DNA from 3 places in the Marinobacter sp. CP1 genome. Region 3 is predicted to be linked to each of the others. Evidence: predicted binding sites of a transcription regulator. Region 3 holds the regulator's gene; each other region holds the start of a gene.
What was found. The regulator LexA, encoded in region 3, represses DNA repair genes until DNA is damaged. The targets are predictions, from matches to a motif close to CTGTNTNNNNANACAG.
Positions count from the first base shown of each region.

Region 1: a site for LexA is predicted at 2,838-2,853, ahead of imuA (translesion DNA synthesis-associated protein ImuA). Genes of this name have one in related genera too.
Region 2: a site for LexA is predicted at 2,736-2,751, ahead of recN (DNA repair protein RecN). Genes of this name have one in related genera too.

Region 1 covers NZ_CP011929.1:3,842,137-3,852,730, reverse strand. Annotated here, with positions in the region: gene ACP86_RS17725 (GNAT family N-acetyltransferase) at 1-194, opposite strand, end outside; gene ACP86_RS17720 (helix-turn-helix domain-containing protein) at 281-580, opposite strand; gene ACP86_RS17715 (DUF6386 family protein) at 714-1,184, opposite strand; gene ACP86_RS17710 (addiction module protein) at 1,568-1,804, shown strand; gene ACP86_RS17705 (hypothetical protein) at 1,868-2,122, shown strand; gene ACP86_RS17700 (4a-hydroxytetrahydrobiopterin dehydratase) at 2,397-2,744, opposite strand; gene imuA (translesion DNA synthesis-associated protein ImuA) at 2,873-3,562, shown strand; gene ACP86_RS17690 (Y-family DNA polymerase) at 3,572-4,990, shown strand; gene ACP86_RS17685 (error-prone DNA polymerase) at 4,990-8,109, shown strand; gene ACP86_RS17680 (sodium ion-translocating decarboxylase subunit beta) at 8,162-9,496, opposite strand; gene oadA (sodium-extruding oxaloacetate decarboxylase subunit alpha) at 9,510-10,594, opposite strand, start outside.
Region 2 covers NZ_CP011929.1:1,239,788-1,250,381, reverse strand. Annotated here, with positions in the region: gene ACP86_RS05940 (RnfH family protein) at 1-40, shown strand, start outside; gene ACP86_RS05935 (outer membrane protein assembly factor BamE) at 34-360, opposite strand; gene fur (ferric iron uptake transcriptional regulator) at 483-893, shown strand; gene recN (DNA repair protein RecN) at 998-2,677, opposite strand; gene grpE (nucleotide exchange factor GrpE) at 2,933-3,532, shown strand; gene dnaK (molecular chaperone DnaK) at 3,625-5,550, shown strand; gene dnaJ (molecular chaperone DnaJ) at 5,629-6,756, shown strand; gene dapB (4-hydroxy-tetrahydrodipicolinate reductase) at 6,783-7,583, shown strand; gene carA (glutamine-hydrolyzing carbamoyl-phosphate synthase small subunit) at 7,778-8,908, shown strand; gene carB (carbamoyl-phosphate synthase large subunit) at 8,989-10,594, shown strand, end outside.
Region 3 covers NZ_CP011929.1:379,754-390,347, forward strand. Annotated here, with positions in the region: gene fliE (flagellar hook-basal body complex protein FliE) at 1-201, opposite strand, end outside; gene ACP86_RS01775 (sigma-54-dependent transcriptional regulator) at 453-1,916, opposite strand; gene ACP86_RS01780 (sensor histidine kinase) at 1,929-3,167, opposite strand; gene ACP86_RS01785 (sigma-54 dependent transcriptional regulator) at 3,398-4,849, opposite strand; gene ACP86_RS01790 (hypothetical protein) at 4,920-5,249, opposite strand; gene ACP86_RS01795 (DUF1329 domain-containing protein) at 5,267-6,625, opposite strand; gene ACP86_RS01800 (DUF6586 family protein) at 6,850-7,362, shown strand; gene ACP86_RS01805 (hypothetical protein) at 7,414-7,674, shown strand; gene ACP86_RS01810 (cell division inhibitor SulA) at 7,679-8,170, opposite strand; gene lexA (transcriptional repressor LexA) at 8,213-8,824, opposite strand; gene ACP86_RS01820 (amidoligase family protein) at 9,040-10,041, shown strand; gene ACP86_RS01825 (gamma-glutamyl-gamma-aminobutyrate hydrolase family protein) at 10,034-10,594, shown strand, end outside.

The DNA.
Region 1 (10,594 bases), 1.3 Mb from region 3:
GCGGCGACGTGCCCTACGACCTCACCATTGCACTCCGCAACAAGTGAAATAGTCAGCACACCTGCAGCGCGAAGAGCTTCAACAATGTGAGCTTCGGTCCCCGAAGCGTGTTTAGCAGTAGCGAATGCCGCCTGGGTGACATGACGAATCGACGAAACGTCCTGTTCCTGCTCAGTCCTGATCGTAATGCTCATTCGCGAGTTACCATCTGAAGAGATAACGCCTTTGGTAATGGGCGGCAACGGAGCGCAACGCAGTTGGCATCCCGTTGACCACCTCGTTAACCCCTGAGCTCGAGGTCTTCCCGAATAACCTCCGGATGGCGAAAAGCAATCTCGATGAGCGCCTTTGCCGGCCCGGAAGGTTTACGTCGCCCCTGCTCCCATTCCTGCAACGTACGTGGAGAAATATGGAGTACCTCGGCAAACTCTCGCTGTGTAAGGCCAGTCTTGCCACGCGCCTCTGCGACCTCATTTGGCTCTACAAGACTGACGCGTGCAACGTTGCCCACTTTCATTTCTTTAACAGATTGAAGCAGTTTGTTGCCAAGTTCCTCAGCACTCAGAGTCTCATTACTCATTTCCCAATACCTCACGAATCGACTTCAGGATATGCGCGGGTATGTTCTCCTTGACGGACTTTTGCGAGGTGGAAGTTGGAAGGGTTACGCCGCTGACACGAGCTTTTCGGGTGCTCAGCCTTTTTAGGCATAGCTATAACTCATCAAAGTGAGGAACTGAATGGATCGAGTTTCTCGTGAACATTTCGATAGGCGAAAAGGAGAGATCCACAACATTTCTCCTAACCCGGACTCCGACATTGTAAGCGCCTTTTTCACACGAAAAGTAGTCTCCACCGAAAGGCTCATCTAGCTTTTTCAGCCCATCAATAGGGTAACCCCCGACATAGATCAGGCCACCGTCGCAGACCAGCGTCAAACTCAGCTCTTTCTCAGTAGTTAGCCTCGGATTTTTTCCGTGGACGAGAACCTCGAAGTAGCCATCATAACCGGTGGACAAGAAAATTCCGTTGCCCCTATTTATTTCTGTAAGTAGCGCATCGTCCTCTACCCACCAAGTTTCCTCGTCGCGGAATCGGTGTTCTAGTGCTTTCGGATCAAAAATAGAAATTAGGGCTACATCTGTGGCAACTTTAAAGGCAATGAGATGCTCTTTATGTATCACTGAGCTCAAACTCAGAGGCGGAATTGCGCTGCCCACCGAGCCTGGATTTTTGACAGAAGTACTTGGGGCGGAGTTTACCCCCGATGGAGCCACTACCGAATAGATTGAGGCGGATCCAGCAATAACAGTGAAAACTAAACCAAACAGCCATACCAAAGGCTGCTTCTTATGCTCTGGACAAAACCATCTCCAGTGCCCCTTTCTTAAGCACCGATTGAGGTTCTTTGTCCGTCCAATACATTGTCTCATTGAAATCATCGTGGTGCCTACCGCCAGCGGTAATGGGCGACAACGAAGCGCAGGAAGTCCAGCGTCCCGTTGACCGCCTTGTTAGCGTCTTTGAATCGGGATAGCATACTTGTATCGTCACTTGCGGAGGCCTCATGACTACCGAAACATTAGACCACCTACGCTCCCAGATTTCGACTCTCTCCGAGTCGGAGCGTGCAGCGCTGGCTCGGGAGCTAATCATGAGCCTGGACGGCCCTCGTGACGACTCAGTCGAACAGGCTTGGAGCGATGAAATTGTTCGCCGTGTGTCCAAGGTCAAAAGCGGAAAAGCCACGTTGCTCAGCCGTGAAGAATTTCGATCAAAGATGCGAGCAAAGTTAGGCCAGTAACAGTGCGAACAGTAAGGATACTTGAAGAGGCCTCGCAGGAAGCAATAGAGGCGGCAGCATGGTATGAATATGAGCAGCCTGGACTCGGAGCCGAGTTTTTTTGCTGCTGTTGATGCTGCCATCGACGTTATTGAAGAAGACCTCATTCCCTTATCGCTTCTCCCGGAAGAAGCCGGCGATACCGGTGCGAGGCGCTTGATTCTGGAGCGTTTCCCATACGATATAGTCGCCATTGAGCTTCCAGAAGGAGCTGTAGTCATTGCCGTTGCTCACCACTCCCGAAAACCTGGCTATTGGCGGAAACGCATTAAGCCCTAACGCCCGCCATCACCGGTGACAAAACCCCAGCAAAGCGGAGGTTTTGGCATTCGGTGCATGCTCTGGTTATGTGCTACTTAAGGCTGCAACAAGCTTCTTCACGTTGAGCTCTTTGCGATGTTGTTCGGCATGCCAGAGTTCATATTGCGACTGCTAATTCAGCCAGCTTTTTACCGAAGTATCGAAAGCAATAGAGAGCCTGATGGTGGGACGGATCAGGAATGGAAACTGTCGATGAGACAGCGACGGAAACCCGGCTCCGCCGCTGTTGAGCTTATTGCATGTCGTTGAACGCAGCGTCGGTTCTCGCTGCAAGGATAAAGTCGTTTTTGTGCAGGCCGCCGATTTCGTGGCTCCACCAGCTCACGGCGACTTTGCCGTACTCCAGTACAATCACTGGATGGTGGTCTTCCTCTTCGGCGAGTTCGCCAATCTTGGTTGTGAATTCCAGGGCCTTCACGAAGTTTTTAAGCTTGTAGACCTTGTGAAGCTGTTCTTCCCCATCAATGTCCAGGATTTCCCAGTCTGGAACATCTTTGTGCAGCTGCTGCTTTTCTTCCTCGGTCGCCTTGGGTGCGTTCGGGCTGCAGGCTTCACAGCTGTGTGCTTTCAGGTCACTCATTTCAACCTCCATGGTTGATGGCTGTACTACAAGCGTGGGTCGTGCCCTTCGCTTTATCAACCCCTCCCTTGAAATCCGGCCGCTTTCAGAATACTGTATATTTAAACAGTATTCCGAGAGTTTTCATCATGAGCGAGCTTCTGAACACGCTGATGCAGGATGCCCGTGTCTGGCAGGGGCACCGCCACACCCAGACCACACAGCCTGCAGAACCAACCGGCTATCAGATTCTGGATAACCAGCTTGGTGGCCTGGGCTGGCCCCGAGGCGCCCTGAGCGAATGCCTGCTGGATGCACCGGGTATTGGTGAGTTGCATTTGCTGCTGCCGCTTATGCAACGGGTATGCGAAGAGGGCAAAAGCGTGTTCTGGCTGAACCCGCCGCACACGCCCTATGCCCCTGCCCTGGCCAGGGAAGGCGTGAATCTGGACCAGGTGGTGCTGATCCATACTGAGGATGAGGACGACTTTCTGTGGACCCTTGAGAACTGCCTGCGTTCACCGGTAACAGGCCTGGTGATGGCCTGGCCGGGCAAACTGGCCTCCCGGGAGGTTCGGCGCCTGCAACTGGCGGCTGAAGCCGGGAGCAATGTGTGCGTGTTGTTTCGGGAACGCCATTACGCCGTGCAGAATTCTCCGGCGGCCCTGCGCCTGGAGCTGGAACCCGGCGAGCAGCAGGCTCTCAAGGTGAATGTACTCAAACGCCGGGGTAGTTGGCCCGGGCAGCGCTGTTCACTGGCCATGGCCCAGCGGGCCGATCTCTCATTTCGTGAAACCACCCGGGTTGTCCGGGGCCCCTGGTCGGGTTCAACCGGGTAATAACGCTCCATGCTCTGGCTGTATCTGCATTTCCCGCACCTGGTGCTGGACCATATTCGCCGCACCCGTGAAGATGAGGGCGCCCTGGTGGTGGTTGAAGGCTCTGGCCAGAAGGTGATCCAAGCCTGCCCCGAAGCCAGGGGCCAGGGTATTCGTAGCGGCATGCGCCTGAAAACCGCCATCAGCCTGGCACCGGATCTGGGTATGGTGCGGGCCGATGAAACCCAGGAAGCCAGGATTCTGGAAGATCAGGCCCGCTGGCTGTACCGCTATGCCGCCCATATTGTGCTGGTGCCACCCGATGGCCTGCTGGCCGAGATTGGCAGCCTGCAGAAGCTCTATGGCGGGCTGCCGGCCGTTTGGCAAACCGTGGAACAGGGGCTGAATGAGCGCCAGCTGAACGCCTGGATCGGTATTGGCTATACCCCTCTGGCGGCCCGGCTGATTGCCCGCGCCGGCAAGGGGGAATGCACGGCAGACAAGGGCCACATTCTTCGAAGCCTGAGCCAGATGCCCCTGCTGGCAGCGGAATTCAACGAAAAAGCCTGTACCCGGCTGCAGCGCCTGGGGCTGAACACGCTGGGGGAGGTGTTTGATTTACCGCCCGGGGAACTGGCGCGGCGCCTGTCTCCGGAACTGCTGGCTTACATCCAGAAAATCCAGGGCACCCGGCCGGATCCCCGCACACCCTGGCAACCGCCCCACTCGTTCCGGCAACAGGCGGATTTTGTGCAGGAAATAGAACACACCCAGGGGCTGCTGTTTCCGCTCCAGCGCATGCTTGTCGAACTGGAAGAGGATCTGTGCTGGCGCCAGCAGGATACCGACAGCCTGCGGCTGGTTCTGAAGCACCGGCATGCGGAACCAACCCGGCTGCAGATTCGCACATCCGGGCCGGAGCACCGGGCCGATCATTTCTTGAACCTGGTTCGTCTGCGGTTGGAGCAACATTCCCTGAGCGCCCCGGTTATCTCCATGGTTTTGCTGGTGAAGCGTTTCCTGTCACGGGAAGCACCCTCCGGGCAGGATCTGCTGGGTGAAACCCAGGATCTGAATGAAGCCTGGCATACCCTGATCAGCCGGCTGCAGGCGCGCCTGGGCGATCAGGCTCTCAGGCAGCTCTCGCCCCAGGCGGATCATCGTCCCGAACGGGCCTGGTCGGCCTCGGAAGTTCTGCGTAAAACCGGAACGCCGCCAGTACCGGCAGCAGAACTGCCCAGGCGGCCGCTCTGGTTATTGAAAGGCCCGCAACCGCTGACCGAGGCGCCCGTTACCTGGTTTTCCGGGCCTGAGCGCATCAGCGGTGGCTGGTGGGATGGCCAGCGCGTGCACCGGGATTATTACATTGCCCAGTTGAGCAGCGGCCAGTTGGCCTGGGTCTTCCGGGATGCCCGGGAAGGCTGGTTTGTGCATGGGTGGTTTGGCTGATGTCCGGGCAGCAGTATGCAGAGCTGTTTTGCTTCAGCAATTTCACCTTCCTCACCGGGGCCTCTCATCCCCACGAACTGGCTGAGCGAGCGCATGAGCTGGGCTACACCGCCCTGGCCATCACCGATGCCTGCTCCGTTGCCGGCATTCCCCGGGCCTGGGCGGCGCTGGCAGAAAGTCCTGTAAAACTCATTACCGGCAGCTGGTTTGAGTTGTCGGATGCCCCCACCGGCGCCGCTTCTCCTCGCTTTATCCTTCTGGCCCGCACGCGCAAAGGCTATGGCCAGCTTTGCCAGTTGATCACTACCGGCCGCCGGCGGGCTGAGAAAGGCCATTACCAGCTGTATTACCGGGACATTGAAACCCACACCCTGGATGACTGCCTGTGTCTGTGGCTGCCCCCATCGCCTACCGAAGCGGATTCCGATCAGGCGCTGGCCTGCGGCGAGTGGCTGGCCCGACTGTTTGACCCCCGGATCTGGATTGCCGCGGCCCGCACCCTGGAATCCGGCGAGGAGCAGCGGCTGGCACGGATACACTGGCTGGCCGATCAGCTGCGCATTCCCGTGGCTGCCGTGGGCGAGGTGCACATGCACAGCCGGGAGCGCCAGCCGCTGCAGGATGTACTGACAGCCCTGCGCAATCACACCAATCTGGAGAATGCCGGCCACTGCCTGTTCCAGAATGGCGAGCGATACCTGCGCCCCCTGCCCGTTCTGCAACGGCTGTTTCCGGAAGCCTGGCTGCATGAAACCCTGACCATTGCCAACCAGTGCACCTTCGAGCCCGGCAGCCTGCGCTATGAATACCCGCCAGACCTGGTGCCGGAGGACGAGACTCCGGCCGGCTACCTGAAACGGCTGACCCGCGAAGGCGAGCGCCGGCGTTACCCGGATGGCACACCACTGCAGGTTCAGAGCCTGATCCGCAAGGAGCTGGGCCTGATCTCGGAGATGAACTACGAGCATTACTTCCTCACCATCCACGATATTGTCGACTTTGCCCGCAGCCGGGGGATTCTCTGCCAGGGGCGGGGGTCGGCAGCAAACTCTGCGGTTTGTTATTGCCTGGGCATCACCGAGGTGAACCCGGCCCGGGTGGAACTGCTGTTCGAGCGGTTTATTTCCAAAGACCGAAACGAACCGCCCGATATCGATGTGGATTTCGAGCACGAACGTCGTGAAGAGGTTATCCAGTATATCTACCGGCGTTATACCCGTGAGCGCGCCGCCCTGGCTGCCACGGTGATCCGTTACCGGCCCAAAAGCGCCATTCGGGATGTCGGCAAGGCCCTGGGGTTTGATCCGGCCCTGGTGGAACAGCTGCTGGAAGGCATCGACTGGCGGGACAAGGCCACCAACTGGCGCCAGCAGATTCTCGACAAGAAAATCACCCGCAACCCACAGGTGGCGGACCAGTTCTTCACCCTAGTGAATACCCTGCTGAGCTTCCCCCGACATCTGTCCCAGCACGTGGGCGGTTTCGTGATCAGCGCCGGGCCACTGGCCGAACTGGTGCCAGTGGAGAACGCTGCCATGGCCGACCGCACCGTAATCCAGTGGGACAAGGACGACCTTGAGAGCCTGGGGCTGATGAAGGTGGATGTGCTGGCCCTTGGCATGCTCTCCGCCATTCGAAAAGCGCTGGAACTGATCAGCGATGAAAAAGGCCAGCCTTTCCGGATACAGGACATTCCCCAGGAAGACCGTGACACCTACGCCATGCTTCAGACAGGCGACAGCATCGGCGTATTCCAGGTGGAATCCCGGGCCCAGATCAACATGCTGCCCCGCCTGAAACCGGAAACCTATTACGATCTGGTGATTGAGGTGGCCATCGTTCGGCCGGGCCCCATCCAGGGTGACATGGTGCACCCGTACCTGCGCCGAAAGCACGGCCTGGAGCCGGTGGATTACCCGAACGATGCCGTGCGCAAGGTGCTGGAGCGCACCCTCGGTGTGCCCATCTTCCAGGAACAGGTGATCAAACTGGCCATGGTGGCGGCCGGCTTCTCCGCCGGCGAAGCCGACCAGTTGCGCCGGGCCATGGCGGCCTGGAAATCCCACGGCGACCTGACCCCGTTCCGGGAAAAGCTAGTCACCGGTATGCTCGAACGTGGTCACGATGCCGACTTCGCCGAACGGCTGTACCAGCAAATCTGCGGCTTTGGCGGCTATGGCTTCCCCGAATCCCACGCCGCCAGCTTTGCCCTGCTTGTCTACGTCTCCGCCTGGATCAAACGGCACTATCCGGCGGCCTTTTACTGTGCCCTGCTTAACAGCCAGCCCATGGGGTTCTATTCTCCCTCACAACTGGTGCAGGACGCCCGCCGGCACAATGTCACCGTGCTGCCGCCGGATGTAAATGCCAGCCAGTGGGACCACAACCTGCAAGACGAAGACCGCCATCTGCGACTGGGCCTGAGGATTATCCAGGGTCTGTCCGTTAGCGGCGCCGAGCGTATCCACCAGAACCGGCCAGCCGAGGGCTACCGCTCTGCCAGCGAGCTTCGCCGCCTGGCCACCCTGAACCAGCGGGATATGGAACTCCTCGCCGGCGCCAACGCCATGCCGGGCTTCACCGCCAACCGCCACCAGGCGTACTGGCAACTGCTCGACCATGAACAACCTGCGGAGCTGTTCGCTCAGGAGACGGCGGTCGATTATCAACCGGACTACTGTGAGCAATTGCCGGAACCCTCCGAAGGCCAGAACGTGCTGGCCGACTACGCCAGCCAGGGCCTCACCCTGCAGCGTCATCCGCTAGCGTTATTGCGGGAACAGGGCCACCTGAAGTTCTGTCTCAGCGCCGAACAGCTCAAATCCACCAAAGCCGGCATCCCTGTCCAGGTCGCCGGCCTGGTCACCGGCCGCCAACGCCCCGGCTCCGCTTCCGGCGTTACCTTCGTCACCCTGGAAGACGAAACCGGTAATGTGAACGTGGTGGTGTGGCTGGAAACGGCACGGCGACAGCGCAAGCCGTTACTGACTGCCCGATTGCTGCATGTGATGGGAGTGCTGGAGCGACAGGGGGACATTGTGCATGTGATGGCAGGTCGGCTTTCGGACCTCAGCCACCTGATTCAGTCGTTACCCGTGAATTCCAGGAATTTTCATTAGACACAAAAAAACCCCGCACAGAGGCGGGGTTTTTTGTACTGCGGTGAACAAATCAGCCAAGAAGCTTGATCATTACACCCGCAGCAACCGCAGAGCCGATAACGCCAGCCACGTTCGGGCCCATGGCGTGCATCAGCAGGAAGTTCTGCGGGTTGGCTTCCAGGCCCACCTTGTTGGAGACCCGCGCTGCCATCGGCACCGCAGATACACCGGCAGAACCGATCAGCGGGTTGATCTGCTCTTTGCTCAGCTTGTTCATCAGCTTCGCCATCAGAACACCCGAGGCAGTACCCACACCGAAGGCCACGATACCCAGGCCCAAGATACCCAGGGTCTGGGCGTCCAGGAACTTGTCTGCCATCAGTTTGGAACCAACGGACAGGCCAAGGAAAATGGTCACGATGTTAATCAGCGCGTTCTGGGCCGTGTCGCTCAAACGCTCGACCACGCCACATTCACGCATCAGGTTACCGAAGGTGAACATACCCAGCAGCGGCGCTGCATCCGGCAGGAACAGAACGACCGCAATCAGAACCACCAGCGGGAAAATGATCTTTTCCTGCTTGCTGACAGGGCGCAGCTGCGTCATCTTGATCTTGCGCTCTTCAGCGGAGGTCAGTGCTTTCATGATCGGCGGCTGGATCATCGGCACCAGTGCCATGTAAGCGTAGGCAGAGACCGCAATGGCACCCAGCAAGTGCGGGGCCAGAACACTGGAGACATAGATGGAAGTCGGGCCATCTGCACCACCAATGATACCGATAGCGGCGGCTTCCAGAATGTTGAACTCCAGAACACCGGTCCAGTCCAGCAGCGCAGCACCAATGACAGTACCGAAGATACCGAACTGGGCAGCGGCACCCAGCAGCAGGGTCTTGGGGTTAGCCAGCAACGGACCGAAGTCGGTCATCGCGCCCACACCCATGAAGATCAACAGCGGACCAACCGTACTGCCAATGATCACGGAGTAGAAGTTATAGAGCATGCCATTGCCGTAACCGAAATCCTGGGCCAGGGAGTTGGCCATCGCCATTTCGGAGTAGCTGGCCTCTTTTACGGCCACCTTGAAGGCGTCTTTCAACTCTGGCGTCACCGCCTGCCCGACCTGGTAGGCCACATCCAGAGGTGCGGCCAGAGCAGCCAGAATCTGAGTTGACTCTTCCTTCAGGGCAAAATGGATGGCATTTTCCGCCGCAGTCAGGGCAAGGCCTGCCTCCGGAATATTCGCCAGGATGCCGCCGAACCCGATGGGTACCAGAAGCAACGGCTCAAATTTCTTGTTAATCGCAAGATAGAGAAGCAAGAGGCCGATGGCGATCATGATCACCTGGCCGATCTCGATGTTGAACAGGCCACTACCTGTCCAGAGTGTCATTAATTTATCCATGGAATGCTGGCCCTTATGCGATTGTCAGCATTTCGTCATCAGGGGAGACGGCATCACCGACCTTGATGAAGACTTCGCCGATTGTGCCGGCTTTTGGCGCGCGAACCTCGGTTTCCATTTTCATGGCCTCGAGGATAATCATCACATCGCCCTCTTCCACGGTGTCACCCGGAGAAACCAGAACCTTGAAGATGTTGCCGCCCAGCGGTGCAACCACAGGCTCGCCTTCACCCGCTGCAGGTGCCGGAGCCGAGGAAGCAGCCGGTGCGGAAGCGGCACCGCCCTCGCCCTGGATCTGGCTGATCTCGCCACCTTCGGAAACGGCAACCACAAACTTCTTGCCATTCACTTCAACGGTGTAGGTCTCAGGGCCTTCAGATTTCGCGGCCGGAGCAGCGCTTTCAGCGGTCGGAACCGGCTCGAACGCATCCGGGTTGTCACGGTTTTCCAGGAACTTCAGGCCGATCTGCGGGAACAGCGCGTAGGTGAGAACGTCGTCTTCAACGTTGTCAGACAGTTTGATACCCTTCTCGTCGGCCAGCTTCTTGAGTTCGTCAGTCAGCTTGTCCATTTCCGGCTCAAGCAGATCCGCCGGACGACAGGTCACAGGCTCTTTGCCATCCAGAACACGCTCCTGCAGTTCCTTGTTCATCGGCGCCGGTGCAGCACCGTACTCGCCTTTCAGGATCGCAGAGGTTTCTTTGGAGATGGACTTGTAGCGCTCGCCGGTCAGAACGTTCAGTACCGCCTGGGTACCGACGATCTGGGACGTCGGGGTTACCAGCGGGATGAAGCCCAGGTCTTCGCGAACCTTGGGAATCTCGTCCAGAACCTGATCAAACTTGTCGCTGGCGTTCTGCTCACGCAGCTGGTTTTCCATGTTGGTGAGCATGCCACCTGGTACCTGGGCAATCAGGATGCGGGAATCGGTCCCACGCAGGCTGCCTTCGAATTTCGCGTACTTCTTGCGCACCTGGCGGAAGTAGCTGGCGATTTCTTCCAGCAGGTTGAGGTCCAGGCCGGTGTCACGGTCAGTGCCCTCCAGAATCGCAACGACGGCTTCTGTGGGCGAGTGACCGTAGGTCATGCTCATGGAGG
Region 2 (10,594 bases), 860 kb from region 3:
GCGACTGAATCGGGCGAAAAAGAAAGGTCAGGCTCAGTAGGCCGGCGTTTCTTCCAGCAGTTGTGCCTCGTAATAGGCGTACTGGTCGTTCTCGTAGTACACGATAATGCGCTGTTCCTGGATGTCCCCGCCTTCTCTCTGGAAGGTATACACGTAGTATTCGCGGGAGGGGTCAACCGGGTTGAGCATGAGCGGTGTTCCCATCACGGCGTGCACCTGGCTGCGTGGCATGCCCTCGGTCAGCTGCGTCAGCTCCTCATCGGTAACGATGTTTCCCTGCTGGACGTTGATTTTGTAGACGCCCGGGAAAACGCAACCGGATAGAACGAAAGTGAGAATGAGAGCTGTGAGCTTTTGCATCGCCGGGGGAAATCCTCTATCTTGAAATCGCCTGCCAGAGGCAGGTGTGACACGGGTTAACCGTTCAATGGCGGCTTCATCATACCGGAAGCCGTGAGGCACACCAAAGAGTGAATAGTAACATGTCATCCGAAAACGCCGAATTACGAAAAGTCGGTCTGAAAGTGACTCTGCCGCGGGTCAAAATCTTCAACATTCTGGAGACCGCGGAGGAGCATCACCTCAGTGCCGAAGATGTATACAAGAAGCTTCTGGAGCAAGGCGATGACGTGGGGCTGGCAACAGTCTACCGGGTGCTGACGCAGTTTGAAGCAGCAGGGCTGGTACTGCGCCATAATTTTGAGGGCGGCCATGCCGTGTTCGAGATGGCCGGCGACGACCACCACGACCATATGGTGTGCACCCAGACGGGTGAGGTAGTCGAGTTTGTCGACGAGGTCATTGAAGAGCGACAAAAGAAGATTGCCGAAGAGCACGGTTACGAAATCGTCGACCACAGCCTGATTCTGTACGTAAAGCCGATCAAGTCCTGAGCCTGGCTCGGGTCGTTGGCTGAAGGAACGAAAAAAGGGGCGGGTTTATGGCCCGCCCCAACAGCTCTCAGGATCGAGAGGGGTAGTGGATCGTTGCTCGCGGCTCAGTGATGGGTTGCCTGCCCCTTTGAAAACATTTCCCTGGCATGAGCGATCGTATGTTCGGTCATGTCCACGCCTCCCAGCATTCTCGCCACTTCACTGATTCTGCCCTGATCGTCCAGCGTCTCGATTTTCGAGAAGGTGGCATCCTGCTCGGTGAACTTGCTGACAAACAGGTGCTGATGACACTGGGCCGCCACTTGCGGCAGGTGGGTGACGCAGAGCACCTGTCCGTTGCCGCCAAGAGTCCGTAACAGTCGGCCAACCACCTCGGCCGTGCCGCCGCCAATGCCGACATCCACTTCATCGAAGACCAGTGTGGGTGTGGTTGATGTCTGGGCAACCACCACCTGGATGGCAAGGCTGATCCGCGACAGTTCGCCGCCGGAGGCTACTTTGGCCAGTGGCCGCGCAGGTTGCCCCGGGTTGGCGCTGACCAGGAATTCAATCTCTTCCAGTCCGTGGGGTGCCGGCTCCCCACCGTTGCTGCGGTTCAGGTGTGTAATGAACTGCATGTTGGGCATGCTTAACTGGGCGAGCTCCGCTGCGACCCGCTGATCCAGTTCGGCGGCGGCCCTGGCACGGGCCTCTGACAGCTCCGCGGCCAGTTCATCGAAGTGTCCGCGCTGGCTGTCCAGCTCTGCGGCCAGCTGCTCCAGGCTGCCTTCGCCACCGTCCAGCTCGGCCAGCTCCGCACTCAGGCGCTGATGCAGTTCCGGTAATTCTTCCGGTGTGATCCGGTGTTTGCGGGCCATCTGGTAGATGGCGCTCAGCCGTTCTTCCACTTCCGCCAGTCGAGCCGGATCGGCCTCGTAGTCCTCGACGAAATGGCGAAGGTTGTCGCCGGCCTCACTGATCTGGATCTGGGCTTCGTTCAGCATCTGGATCGTGTCTGCCAGTGCGGGAACATCCACCGGAAGCTGCTCCAGCTGCTGTAACGCCTGGCGCACCAGATCCACTGCGCTGGTTTCATCTTCGGTGCAAAGCAGGGCGGCCTGATGGCTGTTGTGCAGAACCGTATCAGCCTGGCTGAGCTGCGCCTGTTCCTGTTCCAGGTTTTCCTGCTCGCCCGCTTCCAGGGCCAGACGATCCAGTTCTTCCACCTGATACCGCAAAAGCTGGAGTTTGGCCTCTGCTTCATCGGCATTCTGCTGGCGTTCGGTCAGCCGCTGGCGGATCTGGTTCCAGGATTTCCAGGCTTCCCGTGTTTCAGCGGCCAGGGTCTCAACGCCGGCGAACTCGTCCACCAGCTTGCGGTGGGTTTCCTTGCGCAAAAGAGACTGGTGCTGATGCTGGCTGTGAATATCCATTAGCACACCGCCCAGTTCCTTGAGGTGGTTCAGGGGGCAGGGTTGGCCATTGATGTAGGCGCGGGAGCGGCCATCCTTGCTGATGACCCGGCGCAGGATGCAATCGTTGTCGTCATCCAGCTCGTGTTCTGCCAACCATTCGGTTGCCTCGGGAATGCCGGATACGTCGAAGGTCGCTGTGATGTCGGCGCGTTTGGCGCCATGCCGGACGGCGCCGGCATCGGCTCTGCCACCCATGGCCAGGCCGAGGGCGTCCAGAACGATGGATTTTCCGGCGCCGGTCTCGCCGGTCAATGCGGTCATGCCCTTGCTGAACTGGAGTTCCACCCGTTCAGCGATGGCGTAATTGGAAACCGTAAGTTGAGTCAGCATGCAGATAACCTCCGCGTTGTTCCTGAAACCGGCAAAACACTGTGGATGTATACAGTGACTGTGAATATATACAGGGTTTTTGTGGTTTGCAAACCTGAGGCAGGTATTTTCTTCAGGATTGCAGGCTTTGGTGGTTGAAACCTGGAGAGCGGGCCCCATATCCGTTCGCAACGACATTTTCCGGCTCGAGGCGGCCGGAGCCCATGTTCAACCGGCCACTGACAGCGGGCCGCTTTAGATGAAGCAGGAGTAGCCATGAGCACTGACGAGAACCGCAACGAGCATGAGGAACTGAACGAAGCCCTCGAGGCTGCGAAAGAGGAGGCCCAGGCCGCTGAAGGCGAAGCCGGCGACAACGAAACCTCCGAAGTGGAAGCGCTCCAGGCTCAGGTTCAGGAATTCCAGGAGCAGATGCTGCGCTCCCAGGCGGAAATGCAGAACGTGCGCCGTCGGGCCGAGATCGACGTTGAGAAGGCGCACAAGTTTGCCCTGGAAAAGTTCGTCAAGGAGCTGTTGCCGGTAGCTGACAGCCTTGAGAAGGCGGTCGAGAGCACCGAGGGTCACGATGAGTCCGGCGAACTGGTTGCCTCAATTCGCGAAGGCGTGGAAATGACCCTGAGTCTTTTCATGTCCAGCCTGAAGAAATTCAACGTTGAGCAGATCAACCCGGTGGGCGCACCCTTCGATCCCCAGCATCACGAGGCCATGTCCATGGTGCCTGCGCCGGATGCCGAGCCGAACAGCGTGGTAGCCGTGGTGCAGAAAGGGTATCTGCTGAATGGTCGTGTTGTGCGGCCGGCCATGGTGGTGGTCGCGAAAGCGGAAGATGCACCAAAAATTGATGAGCAGGCTTGAAAAGCCGATTAAAGCGCCAATATAGCCAGTAAATAGCGAAAGCGGAGGCAAATGGCCTCCTGGAAAGCATTCAGAAGAATTGGAGTGACTCAATGAGCAAGATTATCGGTATCGACCTGGGAACGACCAACTCTTGTGTAGCCATCATGGATGGCGACAAGGTGAAGGTAATCGAGAACGCCGAGGGTGATCGCACCACCCCGTCCATCATCGCCTACACCGACGATGGTGAGACCCTGGTTGGCCAGTCAGCCAAGCGCCAGGCGGTTACCAACCCGAACAACACTCTGTACGCCATCAAGCGTCTGATCGGTCGTCGTTTTGAAGACGATGTGGTCCAGAAAGACATCAAGATGGTGCCCTACAAGATTGCCAAGGCAGACAACGGTGATGCCTGGGTTGAAGTGAAGGGCGAGAAAATGGCGCCGCCGCAGGTGTCTGCAGAAGTTCTCAAGAAGATGAAGAAGACTGCAGAAGACTACCTGGGCGAAAAAGTGACCGAAGCCGTCATCACTGTTCCGGCCTACTTCAACGACAGCCAGCGTCAGGCTACCAAAGATGCAGGCAAGATCGCCGGTCTGGAAGTGAAGCGGATTATCAACGAGCCGACCGCAGCAGCCCTGGCTTATGGCCTGGACAAGAAGAGCGGCGATCGTACCGTGGCGGTATATGACCTGGGCGGTGGTACCTTTGACCTGTCCATCATCGAAATTGCCGATGTTGACGGTGAGCACCAGTTCGAGGTTCTGGCCACCAACGGTGACACCTTCCTGGGTGGTGAAGACTTCGACCTGAAGATCATCGAGTACCTGGCAGACCAGTTCAAGAAAGACAGCGGTATCGACCTGCGCGGCGATTCCCTGGCGATGCAGCGTCTGAAGGAAGCGGGCGAGAAAGCCAAGATCGAGCTTTCCAGCAGCCAGCAGACCGACGTTAACCTGCCGTACATCACCGCAGACGCGTCTGGTCCCAAGCACATGAACGTGAAGCTGACCCGTGCCAAGCTGGAATCTCTGGTAGAAGACCTGGTTCAGCGCAGCCTCGAGCCGTGTAAAGTGGCGCTGCAGGACGCAGGCATGAAGGCAGGCGAAGTCGACGAGGTTATCCTGGTCGGCGGTCAGACCCGCATGCCGCTGGTGCAGGAAAAAGTGAAAGAGTTCTTCGGCAAAGAAGCTCGCAAGGACGTTAACCCGGACGAAGCTGTGGCGATGGGTGCTGCCATCCAGGCGGCCGTTCTCTCCGGTGATGTGAAGGACGTTCTGCTGCTGGACGTAACCCCGCTGACCCTGGGTATTGAAACCATGGGCGGTGTGGCAACTCCGCTGATCGACAAGAACACCACGATTCCGACCAAGAAGTCGCAGACGTTCTCCACAGCGGACGACAACCAGACCGCGGTAACCATCCACGTGGTTCAGGGTGAGCGTAAGCAGGCTGCCCAGAACAAATCGCTGGGCCGTTTCGATCTGGCTGATATTCCGCCGGCAGCGCGTGGTGTGCCGCAGATTGAAGTTACCTTCGATATCGACGCCAACGGTATCCTGAACGTGTCCGCCAAAGACAAGGCGACCGGTAAAGAACAGTCGATCGTGATCAAGGCCTCTTCCGGTCTGAACGATGACGAAATCGAGAAGATGGTTCAGGACGCCGAGGCCAACGCCGAGGAAGATCGCAAGTTCGAAGAGCTTGTCCAGGTTCGCAACCAGGGCGACGCGATGGTTCACGCCGTTCGCAAGACATTGAACGAAGCCGGTGACAAGGTCAGCGACAGCGAGAAAGAATCCATCGAAGCGTCCATCAAGGAGCTTGAAACCGCTCTGGAAGGTTCCGACAAGGAAGACATCGAAGCCAAGACTCAGAAGCTGACCGAGGTCTCTTCCGAGCTGGCCCAGAAGATGTATGCAGATCAGGCGGATCAGACCCAGCAGGCCGGTGGGCAGGAAGAAGCCCAGGGCCAGAAGTCTGACGATGCTGTCGACGCTGAGTTCGAAGAAGTCAAAGACGACGACAAGCGATAAATCTGACGTACATCAGGTAGTTGGAAAACGCGGGGAGATCCCCGCGTTTTCCGCGTTTAAAAACAGGGTTTTAAAAGCATGGCCAAGCGCGATTATTACGAGATTCTCGGGATTTCCCGGGACGCGGACGAGAAGGAAATCAAGCGAGCCTACCGAAAGCTCGCCATGAAGTACCACCCCGACCGTAACCCGGACGACACCGAAGCCGAGAACAAGTTCAAGGAGGCCAGCGAAGCCTACGAAGTACTGGCAGAGCCGTCCAAGCGGGCTGCCTACGACCAGTTCGGCCACGCCGGCGTTGACGGCCAGGCCGGTGGCGGCGGATTCGGAGGCGGCGGTGCCAGCTTCTCGGATATCTTCGGCGATGTATTCGGCGACATCTTTGGTGGCGGCGGTCGTGGCCGCAACACCCGGGGTGCGGACCTGCGCTACACCCTGGAGCTGGATCTGGAAGAGGCCGTGAAAGGCAAGACGGTCCAGATCAAGATCCCGGGGCATCGCGAATGTGAAGTATGCGACGGCAGCGGCGCCGAGAAAGGCTCCCGCCCGGAAACCTGCAGTACCTGTAAGGGTATGGGGCAGGTGCGCATGCAGCAGGGCTTCTTTACCGTACAGCAGGCCTGTCCGACCTGTCGGGGCTCCGGCCAGATCATCAAGAACCCCTGTAAGGCCTGTCACGGCCAGGGCAGGGTTCAGGAAGAGAAAACACTGTCGGTCAAGGTGCCGCCCGGCGTTGACACCGGTGACCGCATTCGCCTTTCCGGTGAAGGCGAGATGGGCGTCGATGGTGGTCCTCCCGGAGATCTGTATGTGCAGATAGCCGTGCGGGAACATTCCATCTTTACCCGCGATGGCCGCAACCTCTATTGCGAAGTTCCCATCAGCATCGTTGATGCCTCCCTGGGTGGAGAGCTCGAGGTGCCGACACTGGATGGCCGGGTGAAACTGAAGATTCCACCGGAGACCCAGACCGGAAAGCTGTTCCGTCTGCGTAACAAGGGTGTCAGCCCGGTTCGTGGTGGTCCTGCTGGTGACTTGCTGTGCCGTGTGATCGTGGAAACGCCGGTGAATCTGACCAAGCGCCAGAAAGAGCTGCTGGAAGAGTTCCAGAAAACTCTGGATGCCAGTAACGGCACAGAGCACGGCCCGAAGAAGACCTCCTGGTTTGAAGGTGTGAAAAGCTTCTTCGACGAAATGAAATTCTGATCGGCGCGACAAGAAGGAACGCGAGCATGAGGGTAGCAATCATCGGCGCCGCCGGGCGCATGGGAAAAGTCCTGATCGAAGCGGTTGACGGCACTGAGGGTCTCGAGCTGGGTGCCGCCGTGGTCGAGCCCGGCAGTAGCCTGATCGGCGCCGATGCCGGCGAAATGACCGGGATCGGCAAAACCGGCGTCAAAATGGCCGGCAGCCTGGCCGATGTGAAGGATGATTTCGATGTGCTTGTCGACTTCACCTTCCCGGACCTGACCCTGGAAAACGCCGAGTTCTGCAAGGCCAACGGCAAGATGCTCGTGATCGGCACTACCGGCATGTCCGACGCCGAAAAGCAGCAACTGGCCCTGGCCGCCGAGTCCACGCCGGTGGTGTTTGCGCCCAACATGAGTGTGGGTGTTAACGTCGTCCTCAACCTGCTGCGCACCGCCGCCGCAACCCTGGGTGACGACTACGACGTGGAGATCATCGAAGCCCATCACCGGCACAAGAAAGACGCGCCCTCGGGAACGGCCCTGCGCATGGGTGAAGTTGTTGCCGATGCCCTCGGTCGTGACCTGAAAGAGTGTGCCGTCTATGGTCGTGAGGGCTTCACCGGCGAACGAACCCGCAAGGAAATCGGTTTCGAAACCATTCGGGCGGGTGATGTGGTCGGTGATCACACCGTCTTGTTCGCCACCGAGGGTGAGCGTATCGAGGTGACCCACAAGGCAAGCAGCCGGATGACCTTTGCCAAGGGTGCCATGCGGGCCGCTTTATGGCTGAAGGATAAGCCGGCCGGGCTTTATGATATGCAGGACGTGCTGGACCTCAAGTGAGGCCATTTCTCGTGGACACAAAGCGCCATATTTTTTACAATAAGGCGGTTTGACTGCACCAAGCGTACCTTTGCACAAAGATTCTGAAAAAGCGGGACCGAGTTAAGACTCCGTCTCGCTTTTTTGCAACCTGAATTTGCGCTTGCGTTCCTGTTCGTGACGAACCGATACGCCACTCGATGAGGATACAAGCCTTGAGCACACCAGCAATCCTTGCACTCGCAGACGGAAGCCTGTTCTACGGCACAGCCATCGGCGCTGACGGAGAAACCAGCGGCGAAGTGGTGTTCAACACCGCCATGACCGGCTACCAGGAAATCCTGACCGACCCGTCCTACTCCCGCCAGATCGTGACCCTGACCTACCCGCATATCGGTAACACCGGTGTGAACGAAGAAGACATTGAGTCAGACCGCATCCAGGCCGCCGGCCTGATTATCCGCGATCTGCCTCTGCTGGCCAGCAGCTGGCGTAGCAAGGGAACTCTGGACGATTACCTGCGAAGCAACAACATTGTTGGGATCGCCGACATCGATACCCGCCGTCTGACCCGCATCCTCCGGGACAAGGGCTCCCAGAACGGTGCCATCGTTGCCGGTGAAAACGCCACTGCCGAGCGGGCTCTGGAACTGGCAAAAGCCTTCCCGGGCCTCAAGGGTATGGATCTGGCAAAAGAGGTTACCTCCGACAAGATCTGGTCCTGGAAAGAGACGGAGTGGACCCTGGGCGAGGGTTACGGTGAGCGTGAGGAATCACGGTTCAAGGTGGTTGCCTGGGATTACGGCGTCAAGCTGAACATCCTGCGCATGCTCGCCTCCCGGGGCTGCGACATCACCGTGGTGCCGGCGCAGACTCCGGCCTCCGAGGTTCTGGCGATGAACCCGGACGGTGTGTTCCTGTCCAATGGTCCCGGGGACCCCGAGCCCTGTGATTACGCCATCACCGCCATCAAGGAAGTGCTGGAAACCGAGATTCCGGTGTTTGGTATCTGTCTGGGGCACCAGTTGCTGGCCCTGGCCAGCGGTGCCAAGACCATGAAGATGGGGCATGGCCACCACGGAGCCAACCATCCGGTTCAGGATATCGCCACCGGCACCGTGATGATCACCAGCCAGAACCACGGGTTTGCCGTGGATGAGGCAACTCTGCCGGCCAATGTCGAGGCGACTCACAAGTCCCTGTTTGACGGCACCCTGCAGGGCATTCGCCGGACCGACAAGCCGGCCTACAGCTTCCAGGGCCACCCGGAAGCCAGCCCCGGCCCCCATGATGTGGCCCCGCTGTTTGACGAGTTTATCCGCCTGATGGAGGCGCGATCGGCCTGAGACCGATCGCTACGGAAAGCTCACGGGCGCCGCGTGTTGCGCTGCCAGAATTCAAAAGTTGCTGACAGGTTTACCAAGACATGCCAAAACGTACCGACATCCAAAGCATCCTGATCCTGGGCGCCGGCCCCATCGTGATCGGGCAGGCGTGCGAGTTTGATTACTCCGGAGCCCAGGCCTGCAAGGCGCTGCGCGAAGAGGGTTACCGGGTTATTCTGGTTAACTCCAACCCGGCAACCATCATGACCGACCCGGTCATGGCCGATGCCACCTACATCGAGCCGATCACCTGGAAGACCGTCGAGAAGATCATCGAGAAAGAGCAGCCGGATGCGCTGTTGCCCACCATGGGCGGCCAGACCGCGCTGAACTGCGCCCTGGACCTCGAGCGCCACGGCATTCTGGAAAAGCACGGCGTGGAAATGATCGGCGCCAACGCCGACACCATTGATAAAGCCGAAGACCGGGACCGCTTCGACAAGGCCATGAAGAAGATCGGCCTCGAGTGTCCGCGGGCCACGATTGCCCACTCTATGGAAGAAGCCTGGAAAGTGGCTGACGACATCGGCTTCCCGTGCATCATCCGCCCGTCTTTCACCATGGGCGGCTCCGGCGGCGGTATCGCCTACAACCGCGACGAGTTCGAGGAAATCTGTACTCGTGGTCTGGACCTGTCCCCGACCAACGAACTGCTGATTGACGAATCCCTGATCGGCTGGAAAGAGTACGAGATGGAAGTTGTCCGGGATAAAAACGACAACTGCATCATCGTCTGCGCCATCGAGAACTTCGATGCCATGGGTGTGCACACCGGTGACTCCATCACCGTGGCCCCGGCCCAGACCCTCACCGACAAGGAATACCAGATCATGCGGAACGCCTCGTTGGCAGTCCTGCGTGAGATCGGTGTGGAAACCGGCGGCTCCAACGTGCAGTTCGGCATGAATCCGGACACCGGCCGCATGGTCGTCATCGAGATGAACCCCCGGGTGTCCCGCTCTTCGGCGCTGGCCTCCAAGGCCACCGGCTTCCCGATCGCCAAGGTCGCGGCCAAGCTGGCAGTGGGCTACACCCTGGACGAGCTGCGCAACGAAATCACCGGCGGCGTCACCCCGGCTTCGTTCGAGCCGTCCATCGACTACGTGGTCACCAAGATCCCCCGGTTCACCTTCGAGAAATTCCCCCAGGCCGACGCCCGCCTGACCACCCAGATGAAATCCGTGGGTGAGGTCATGGCCATTGGCCGCACCTTCCAGGAATCCCTGCAGAAAGCCCTGCGCGGCCTGGAAGTGGGTTCCGAAGGCTTTGACGAGAAACTCGAAGACCTGGATTCCGAGAATTCCCGGGAAACCCTGACCCGCGAACTGAACGTGCCCGGTGCCGACCGCATCTGGTACATCGGCGACGCTTTCCGGGCTGGCATGACGGTGGAGGACCTGCACGAGCATACCCACGTGGATCCCTGGTACCTGGTGCAGATCGAGGACCTGATCAGGGAAGAGCAGGCGCTGAAGAGTGCCGGTAAGGCCGACATTGACCAGGCCACCCTGTTCCGTCTCAAGCGCAAGGGCTTCTCCGATGCCCGCCTGGCGAAACTGCTGGGCATCTCCGAGGTAAGCCTGCGCAAGCTGCGCCACGATCTGGATATCCGCCCGGTGTACAAGCGCGTGGATACCTGCGCTGCCG
Region 3 (10,594 bases):
CTGGAGGTCGTTCACGTTGTTCACCGCGTTGCTAAGCATGTCATTGAAGCTGGGCGTCTCCTGGGTTTCCTGAACCTGGCGAGGGCCGTCTATGCGACCACGAACCGATTGATCCTGCTCGACCCGCTGGTTCTGCATCATCTGTGAACGCAGGGACCGGATATCGGACAAAACACTGTTGATGTCGGCACGCTGAACCATAACTCTCTCCTGGCTCCGCCCTCCCAGGGACGGAATTGCTCTTGGGATGATCTTAGCTCCAGTAAAGCAATTGGCAGGCCAAGTAGATTTTAGATATAAATATCAGATGGTTATGAACCAAAGGACGGAATCTTGAAAGTTCCATGACGGACTTTTGACGAGGGGCAGGATGACCCCACCGGCATGGGGAATCGAAGATAAAAAAACGGCACCCCGAGGGGTGCCAATGAAGGAGTTCGTCTTGCAGGGGGTCAGACCAAGGCCATCTCGGCGTCCAGATCGATTCCGGCGTCGCGCATCTGGGCCAGCTTGTACCTGAGCGTGCGGGGGCTGATCCCCAATTGCTCTGCGGCCCTGTTGCGACGCCCACGCTCTTTCCGTAGTGTCTGAATAATAATACGGAATTCCTGCTGCCTCAGATCATCGCCCAGGGAAACCGCCCCTTCCGGTTCGCCGTCCTGTTCATCGCAGGACTGCTCGAGGGACGAAACACTCCGGTCCGAGAAGCCAGGCTCGCCCGCCGTGCTCGAAGCGGTGTCAGCATGGGAAACCGGCTCCACGCTACGAAGTTCCGGTCGCCCGGTAATGCCCAACTCCAGGCACAGATCCCCCGAATGAATCACATTGCCCTGATGTAGTACCAGCGCTCGCTGGATGGCATTATCCAGCTCGCGGACATTCCCCGGCCATTGGTGATGCATGAGCGCGCTCCTGGCATCCTGGGCGAAGGTAATCCCGGTCAGCTTCATTTTGCGGCAATGCTTTTTAAGCAGCGAAGTAGCCAGCGGCATGATATCCAGCGGCCGCTCCCTGAGCGGCTGCCAGTGCATCGGGAACACTGTCAGACGATAATAGAGGTCTTCCCGGAACTTGCCCTCGCGAACGTAATCCGCCAGATCCCGGTTGGTGGTCGCTACAACACGGACATCCAGGCTGATGGTCTTACGACCACCAACCCGCTCCACTTCCCGCTCCTGCAATACCCGCAAAAGCTTGGACTGAAGCCCCAGATCCATCTCCGAAATCTCGTCCAGCAGAATGGTGCCGCCGTTGGCCTGCTCGAATTTGCCGGGCGAGGAGGCGACGGCACCGGTAAAGGCACCTTTCTCGTGACCGAACAGGATAGCCTCCAGCATGTTTTCCGGTATTGCAGCACAGTTGATCGCCACGAATGGCTGCTCTGACCGTGGGGATTGCTGGTGAATAAACCGGGCAAGGACTTCCTTGCCAGTTCCGCTTTCCCCCGAGATCATGACGGTGGAATCGCTTCCGGCCACTTTGGTCGCCAGCTGGAACATCCGCTTGCTGATCGGGTCTTCTGCCACCGGTTCATCACTGGCTTTCTCACGCCCGCCGCCAACAACCTTGCTGACGGCATCCACCAGGAAACGCGGTTCGAATGGCTTCACCAGATAATCGATAGCACCGGCCTGCATGGCGGATACCGCATCGCTGATCTGGCCATAGGCCGTGATCAGCATCATCGGCAGGCCCGGGTACAGCCGCTGCACCTCTGCCAGAAGCTGGTGCCCTGACAGACCCGGCATGTTGACATCACTGACCACCATATCCACCGGAGCCTCGGCCAGTCGCTCAAGGGCTTCGCTGGCACTGCATGCTTCCCGAACCCGGAATTTTGCCAGTTCGAGGGTGGTTACCAGCGCTTCACGCAGGTCATGGTCGTCCTCAACAATCAGAATCTGGGCCTTGGCCATGGTTGCCTCCGATCAGTGTCTGTTACGTAATTGCGGCAAACGCAGGGTGGCTACAGCACCGCCCTGCTCCGGCGATTCAATGGAAAACCGTCCCTGATGCGCCTTGATAACGGCCTGTACGACTGCAAGGCCGAGACCCGTGCCATGGGACTTGGTTGTATAAAAAGCTTCGGTCAGCCGGGCAGCGTCTGAGGGTTCAAAACCAGGGCCGTTGTCCACAACCCGGATGACCAGTTCCCCGGTTTCCTCGGTTACCCGAACCGCCACATGGCGAGCGCCGGCCTCCAGGCTGTTATTCACCAGATTGGTACAGGCACCAACAAGGGCATCCCGATTACACATCAGCCGGCAGTCGCTGGAGATCTTGTTCTCGAGATTCACTGTCGCGCCCGGAGCCGGCTTCAGCCCCTCGACTGCCGATGCCAGTGCCGAGACCAGTTTGTCGGCAGATAACTCCTCGGCCAGCCGGGTTTCGCCCCGGGCGAAAATGAGCATATCCCGCACCTGCTGTTCCAGGTGGGTCAGGCGCGACATCAGGCGGGAAGCGCAGCGCTGGCGCATTTCTTCGTCCAGGTCCTCCTGGCTCAGATGGCCACCGTAAAGAATGGCCGCGGACAGCGGGGTACGGATCTGGTGGGCGAGAGACGCAACCATCTTCCCCATGGCAGACAGACGCTGGGCGTGAGCCAGCTGCGCCTGAAGGTGCCGAGTTTCGGTGAGGTCTGTCAGCAGAATTAACTGGCCGGGCTGGTTTTCCATGGTCCGGATCTCGATGCTGACCCTGCGACCATCCTTCAGAGACACTTCGTGACCATCGTCCCGCCGGGGCGCAAAACAGCGATGGATGACATCAACCCAGCGGGCACCGTCGAGGGGCTCCCCCAGAAGCGCAATGGCTGCCGGGTTGGTCTGCGTTACCACGCCCTGGCTATCCAGAACGACAACGCCGGCAGGCAGTGCGTTCAGCAAGGTGGACAGACGATCTGCCAGCTGCTCTTTTTCTTCAAGCTCCTGCTGACGCTGGAGCGATTCCTGGTTCAGCTCGCCGGAAAGCTGGTTGACCCGGGATTCGAGGGTTCGGTAGGAGTCAGTGATCTGCCGCGACATCCGGTTGAACAATTCCAGGGCGGTATCCACCGCCTCATCGTCCTGTTCCGGAAACAGGGCGGTAACCTTGTCATTGACGTCCGCCGCAGCGTTGGTCTTTGTGCCGCCCGCGCCGGACTGAAGAACAAATTGTGCCTGACTCATAACCTGACTCCCCGATCGGCCCGTCGGTTCGGACCTCATAGTTCGGATACTTCGTTTGCAGGTTTGTAAGCCAGCAACGTGCCAACTTGATTTTTTCTATATATTTCAAAGGCAAGGAGATTCTTGAAAGAGTAGAATGACAATTTTACGTCGGTCAGAAACGGAAACGGCGCCTCAGGTTACGAACCTTTGACGCCGTTCAGGGAGCTCTAAATTCCGGGCGATCCTGCTCAGGACTCCTCAGATTCCTCTTCCCGCAGCCCGTACTTTCGAACCTTCTCTACCAGAGTAGTGCGTCGGATCCGCAGCTTCTCGGCAGCCCTGGCCACAACGCCGCCGGCCTCGTCGAGCGCCTGCTGGATCAGCTGTTTCTCGAGGTTGGAGAGGTAATCCTTCAGGTCGATACCGTTCACCGGCAGCAATGCCGGGGCATCCAGGCCCACCAGGCCAGGAATACCGGAAGGCATACCCGTGTCCTCCACCGGGCGATTCTCATCATAGTCGTCAACGTAGCGGAACTTCTTGGGCAGCTCCTGCACGCCGATTACACCATAGGGATGCATGATCGACAGGCGTTCGACAAGATTCGCCAGTTCACGCACGTTACCGGGCCAGTCGTGCCTGCACAGACTCATGATGGCCGCGGAGTTCATCCGCAGCGATCCACGCTTCTCTTTTTCCATCCGGGAAATGAGTTCGTTAATCAGGAGAGGAATGTCTTCCACCCGGTCACGCAGGGCCGGCATCTCGATGGGGAACACATTCAGGCGATAATAGAGGTCTTCCCTGAAATCCCCGGATTCAATCATATCTTCCAGGTGCTTATGGGTGGCGGCGATTACCCGCACATCTGCAGACTGGGTGCGATTGCTTCCCACCCGCTCGAAAGTGCGCTCCTGCAGAACCCGGAGAATCTTGACCTGCATGTTGAGCGGCATGTCCCCGATCTCATCGAGAAACAGAGTGCCCCCCTCGGCCATCTCGAAGCGCCCTACCCGGGCCGTGATGGCTCCGGTAAAGGCCCCTTTTTCATGGCCGAACAGCTCGCTTTCCAGCAGCTCCGCCGGAATGGCACCACAGTTCACCGGAACAAATGGTTTATCACGACGGGAAGAATGGTAATGCAGGTTGCGGGCGACCACCTCCTTGCCGGTACCGGACTCACCGGTAATGAGAACGCTGACGTCCTTATCCGCCACCTGCTCCATCAGCTGGCGTACCTGCTGGACTTTTCGGCTGGTTCCCACAAGGCTCCGGAAGAGCTGCAAACCGCGCTGCTGGCCACGCTCCCGGGAGCGGGTGAACTGATCCCGATAGATCTGGGCCCGGTAGAGCGAATCAACGAACTTGGTGTAATTGAGCGGCCATTCCATGCGAGCAATGATGCGACCGCTGATCTCATCGGACAGTCCCTTGAGTTCAGGGTGACCAACAACCAGAAACGGTACGCCCTGAACGGCATCACACACAGCGGTGATCGCCTCGGTGGCTCCTGCCTCCTCGCCATTCACCACCGCGACTGCGATATCTGAAAGGCTTTCCTCATCACCACTGCTCAAAAGTGCCCTGGCTTCATCGCCGGCAAGGACCTGCTCCTCGCCAATGAACTCAAGAATGGTGACTATGTCCCGCAATCTTGAATCATCCTCGCTCAGCACCAGCACTTTGTTATTTTTAGACATTCAACCGAATCTCTTGGGGGATTTGTGCGGTATTTAAGACTGTAAGAACCCCAGAGTCAATTTTATGACGCTATTTTGGTCGATTCGAAGAAACGTTCTGGTAGGCCTTCGCCGCACTCCGGTTCCTGTTTACACCCTTCAGCCCATCTTCCGCCTCCTTGCGGGCCATTCGGGCCGATTCATCGGCGGCGTCAATAAACTGCTGTAGTTCCTGCAAGCGGAGCCTCACCGGCTCCGCATCAACCTCTCCCGCTTCCAGGGCAGCCATCAGCGGCTCGACTGCCGGCTTCACCTGCTCGTTCAGCCCCGCCATCGCGTCCCAGTCCTTTTCGGCCAGGGCGCGACCGAGATCCCCCATCAGTCTATCCAGGTGGTCCAGGTGAGCTTGCGGGTCTGCCATGTCAGTCTCCTTGGAAATCAGCGGCGAGCGGCACGACGGGCGGCGGAGGCAGTAAATTCGTTGCCGCGGAACCCCGGGGCGAAATCGTACGCCGGGAATCCATTATCCAGCCCATCAATGTAATAACGCTCCGCCTTCAGGTCGTACGTCATTTCCATGGTAGTCCAGAATACCGGCTCACTGTAATAGCTGATGTTGTGAGCTTCCGACACACGCCACAGATTCCCCTCTGCATCGTATTCCTCGGACGCGAGGATCTGCCAGCTGTCTTCATCCAAGTAAAACACGCGGCGGTCATATATGTGGCTGATACCGGTACGGCGTTTCGCTTCGACGACCCAAACCCGATGCAGTTCGTAGCGGGTAAGCTGCTGATTGATATGGCCCGGACGAATCACGTCGTCGGCTTCGATTTCCGGCCCGTGAAGCTTGTAGGCATTGTAAGGCACGAACAGCTCGCGCTTGCCTTTCAGCTCCCAGTCGTATTGGTTAGGCGCACCGTTGTACATGTCTTTCTGGTCGACGGACCGCAGCGAGGATGAATTCGGCAGGTCGGTTTCGTAGGCCAGGTTGGGGGACCGGCGAAGACGACGGGAACCGGAATCGTACCGCCACGCAAGACGCGGCGACCGCACCTGGTCAAGCGTTTCATGCACCAGCGTGATGGTGCCGGCCAGTGACGACGGTGAGACAGTGTCCGTCTTCAGGTAAAAAATCTTGTTATCGATTTCCGCTAGCTCCGCGCCCCTCTGGCTGTATGCGAAGAAGTAGTCGTAATCATTGACCACCGGGTTGTAGGAGCCATCCCTCTGGGGCGTTGCAGAGGCACTACGCAGCGAAATTTCTTCGCCCCGATAGCGCAGGATATGGTTCCAGATAACCTCCAGACCATTTTTTGGAATCGGGAAGGGACTGGTCATGATGGTGTCGCGAACGCCGTTACCGTTGTCCAGCAACTGCGCTGTCAGCGCGTTCTCACGAAATTTGTCGTAGACGTGCTCGGGAAACGCAGCAGTCCGTCGGGTCTGGTAAACCGGCATGAAGAAGTCGGGCCCATACTTCTCCAGCATGGCAATGTGACCGTCTGAAAGCTTGTCCCTGTACAGCTCCAGGTTGTTGGAGGTAACAACGAAAAGAGCCTCGTCTTCGGGAAACGGGTTAATTTCCACCTGCCCCTCACGCCAGCCGTCCGGCGGCGTGGCCAAACCTCCGGTCCATTCGGGTATGCTGCCTGAGCGGTTGCCCGCCTTTTCGGCTCCGACTGGGGTCAGTTCACTACCCAGCCGCTCGGCCTCGGCGGCCGTGACCTTGGACAGGGCCTGTCCGGAAAACCCGAGAAAAACCAGTGCGACACCTGCAACGAGTTGGCTTCGCATCCCTTACACCTCCAGAAATTCATGCTGTTGGGTAGCCGCCACGAGCAGAACTCGCACAGCCGGGCGCCTTTTTGCCAAATTCAAACGGTCGTTTCAAGTGAATGTTTGTGTTTTATTGTGAAACCTCACCGCACAGAGAATGGAAGAAATTTGATAGCGAAAATGATATAGTAACGAATTAATTTTTCGGGGTTACACCCGCGCTGGGGGATTGAAGGTATTCCATGGCCTCGCAATGGCACTCACTGGTTTCTCAAAAGCTCTTTCTCGCCCGCACGCTGCTTCAGCCACTCGACCGGCCCACAGACGAGGCTCAGGAACAACGTCCCAATGAGGCGGAACAGGCGCTGCGCCGGGAAGCCGCTATCCAGGGGGCGATCGAGCTGCTTCTGCGGTCTCGAAAACTCTTGCTGGTCATGGTTGCGAGGCTATACCAGAGAAAATCAGAGGAACCTTCAAACCTTGATGAGCTGGTCGCTCTTATTGGACCGGAACCGAGTGAAGTTGGGCGCCTGAAGGAGCTGGAACAGCGATCCGGGAGTTGGTGGAACCATCTGGAGCAACTCGAGCGCGCCCAAAGCAGACCCCCGGCGACCAAAAAAACCGTGAGCGAGGAAAACATCATTGCGGTATCGGCCGATTCCGGCCCGGATCGATCGTCGGCTGCTTTGATGAAAACGCTGACCGCCGTCAAACATTTTGCCGACGATCTGGAAGAGCAGCACAGCGAGTGGTAAGCCACTCCCAGCTCCGGTTATTCAAATCGTATTAACTTGAAGGTTTATTGAATGTCACCATCGTTTTTTGAAATCGTGCAATTGACCAATGGCGATTACGCTCTGCGCCGCATTGATGATGACAGTGCGCCACTGGTAAAAATCTCTTTTTCGGAAGAAGCCCGGGAAATGATGGAAGATCGGGATATGTCGGTTGCCAAAGCCATGATTGCAGCTGGCATTGAGGCTGTAGGCAATGTTGCCCACGATATCGACTGGGAAGATGACGAACTGGACGCCTCAGACGCCCAGCCCTCCTACACTTTGCATTGATCGGTTAACGCTGCCTGAGAACGACGCCGTGGCTATTGCCCTCGGCCGAGGCTCTTTGCAGGGATTCGAAGGCAACTCGCCCCAGTTTACGGGTCCACATGACCACCGCGTGACAGGTGCCGGCACTGAGGGCTCGCTCTGCCAGGTCCTGGGCAGGATAGTCCGGTGTTGAACGCAGCACCAGCAATTCGCCGGCGACAATCCCGTGCATTTTTTGCCACTTGCTAACCAGCGCCTGGGGCGGGTCGATCCAGGCCAGCCAGCGCTTCTCTTGATTCAGCTGGGTCAGCATTGGCAACAGCAGCTGGAAATTTTCTACCTGGCCTTCCGGCAGAATGATCTCCGTCACATTGCCACAGACTTTGGGTTCGGTGGTTTCCGGAGCGCGTCGGGCGCGAATGACGGAACGTCGCTCGCGGGCGGCGGTTGCCGACACTGAACAGGACAGAGCATTGGGGTTGTAGGCCAGATTCTGATTAAAGCTCATTTGTTCCATAATTCACCCGTTATTCAAACTATCTGAGGCTATCCGAACCGCTCAGTGCAGGTCAGAGCGGCGGATAACACCAACACCCAGACCCTCGATGAACAGCTCCTGTTCGGTCAGGTCCACTTCGATCGGTGCGAATTCTTCGTTTTCGGCAATCAGGTAGACTTTCGAGCCTTCCTTGCGGAAACGCTTTACCGTGACCTCATCGCCAACCCGGGCAACAACCACCTGGCCGTTGTGAACATCCTGGGTACTGTGAACTGCCAGCAGGTCGCCATCGAGAATACCGATGTCTTTCATGCTCATGCCCCGGACCCGCAGAAGATAATCTGCAGACGGCGAAAAGAATTCTGGCTGCAGTGTGCAGTGGTCCTCGATGTGCTCCTGAGCAAGGATCGGACTACCGGCAGCGACCTGACCAATGACCGGGAGGCCCAGATCCTCTTCCGCCTCAGGCAGACGGATGCCGCGGCTCGCTCCCGGCACCATCTCGATGGCACCTTTCCTTGCCAATGCCCGGAGATGTTCTTCCGCGGCGTTGGCCGAACGGAAGCCCAGTTCTGCTGCGATTTCAGCACGGGTTGGCGGATAGCCGGTCTCGTCGACGTATCGGCGAATAATATCCAGTACCTGGGACTGCCTTGCTGTCAGCTTCATCAAGCTACTCCGCTATATCGGGATCGGGCCGCTGCAAACATCAGCCTCTCGTAAGAGTGGCTCCGGTGGCCCTGTTTTTTTATACAGTAAACTGACTATATACAGTGTTTTATCCAGTGTAAAGTCGGCTCCCTGATTTTCTTGCATCCGCTTAATAATGAGGATCAACAGCGGTGTGATATGGTTAGGGCAATATTCCTCACGAACCAGGGAGCACCATGACTCAAGTCAGTGCCTGCAGGATGCCTGAAATCCTAGAGACGAACGAAGGGAAGGAACGCCGGGTTGGCGTCGAGATCGAACTGTCTGGTCTGGGCTACGATGAGCTGGTTACATTGGCGGCGAAGATGCTGGAGGGCACACCTGAGCTCAAGTCACGCTATGTGACAACCTTGCAGACAGCTCTTGGCGACTTCACGGTTGAGCTTGATTCCGATCCGATCAAGGATCTTGATCTGGCGGATGAGCGCCTCCCCGAGTCCATTCGTGAACTCGGTGGACAGGCGATGGATGTGATCGACGCCGCGGCCGAACGCGTGGTACCCCTTGAGATCATAAGCCCACCCCTGAAGTTTTCCAGCGTCGAGGTGATTGAAACGCTCGTCGACAAGCTCAGGAACGCCGGGGCACTGGGCAGCCGGGACGCCATCTATTTTGCGTTTGGCCTGCAGCTTAATCCTGAGTTGCCCGACCTCAGCCCGGAGACCCTGGTTCGTTATTTCCAAGCGTTCGCGGCCCTGTATGAATGGCTCAAGCACCGGCATCAACTGGACGTCAGCCGCAAATTCACTACGTACATCGAACCCTGGCACGGCCGCTACACCGAGCTCCTGATGGAGGATAACTATCAACCAAACCTCGGGGAGCTCATGGAGGATTACCTGGAGTTCAATCCTACCCGCAATCGCGCGCTTGACCTGCTTCCACTGTTTGCCCACCTGGACAAGGAACGGCTGGAACGCCATGTTCAGGATCCCAGGATAAAAAGCAGGCCAACCCTGCATTACCGGTTGCCGGATTGCGACATCGACAATCCCGGCTGGCATTTCTCAACCGTTTGGAACGACTGGGTCGTCCTGGAGCAACTGGCCAACAATCCCGACGACCTGGCCGACATGCGGCAACTGTTCCGGGAGCGGCGCAAACTGAATCTTCACAACCTGACCCACAGCTGGCGGGAAACCACTGACGACTGGCTGGCCAAAAACGGGTATGTCTGAAGAGTCCAAAGAACAGGAACTTGAGGTTCCGGGCCTGACGATCGGCATCAGTGGTCCCGCTCGAAAAAGCCTTGCCCATCGCCTGATCAGCCTGGGTCTGCGCCTCCACGGTGCCCGGACCCACTATATTCGCCCCGGTTCACGGGTTGCCGTACCGATGCTTGATGGCCTGGTGCTGTCAGGCGGCACCCACGTCCATCCTGAACGTTATGGGCAGGAGCCACAGGTTACCGCCAACTATGACCGCAAGCGGGATAAAACCGATCAGTCACTGCTTGAGCAGGCTGAAGCCATTGGCATTCCCGTGCTCGGGATTTGCCGCGGCGCCCAGTTCATCAACGTTTTCCACGGCGGGTCCCTGTGCCAGAACGTGACACCGCTGAGGGTCAATACCCGGCATCGCCCACTGCTCTTGCCCCTGCAAACCGTGCGACTGGTAACGCACAGCCGGCTTGAGCAAGCCATGCGCTCCCCGGTGATCGGCGCCAACCGGATTCACAGCCAGGCCATCAAGCGCCTGGGCCGCAACCTGCGCGTGACCGCCGTGGACAAT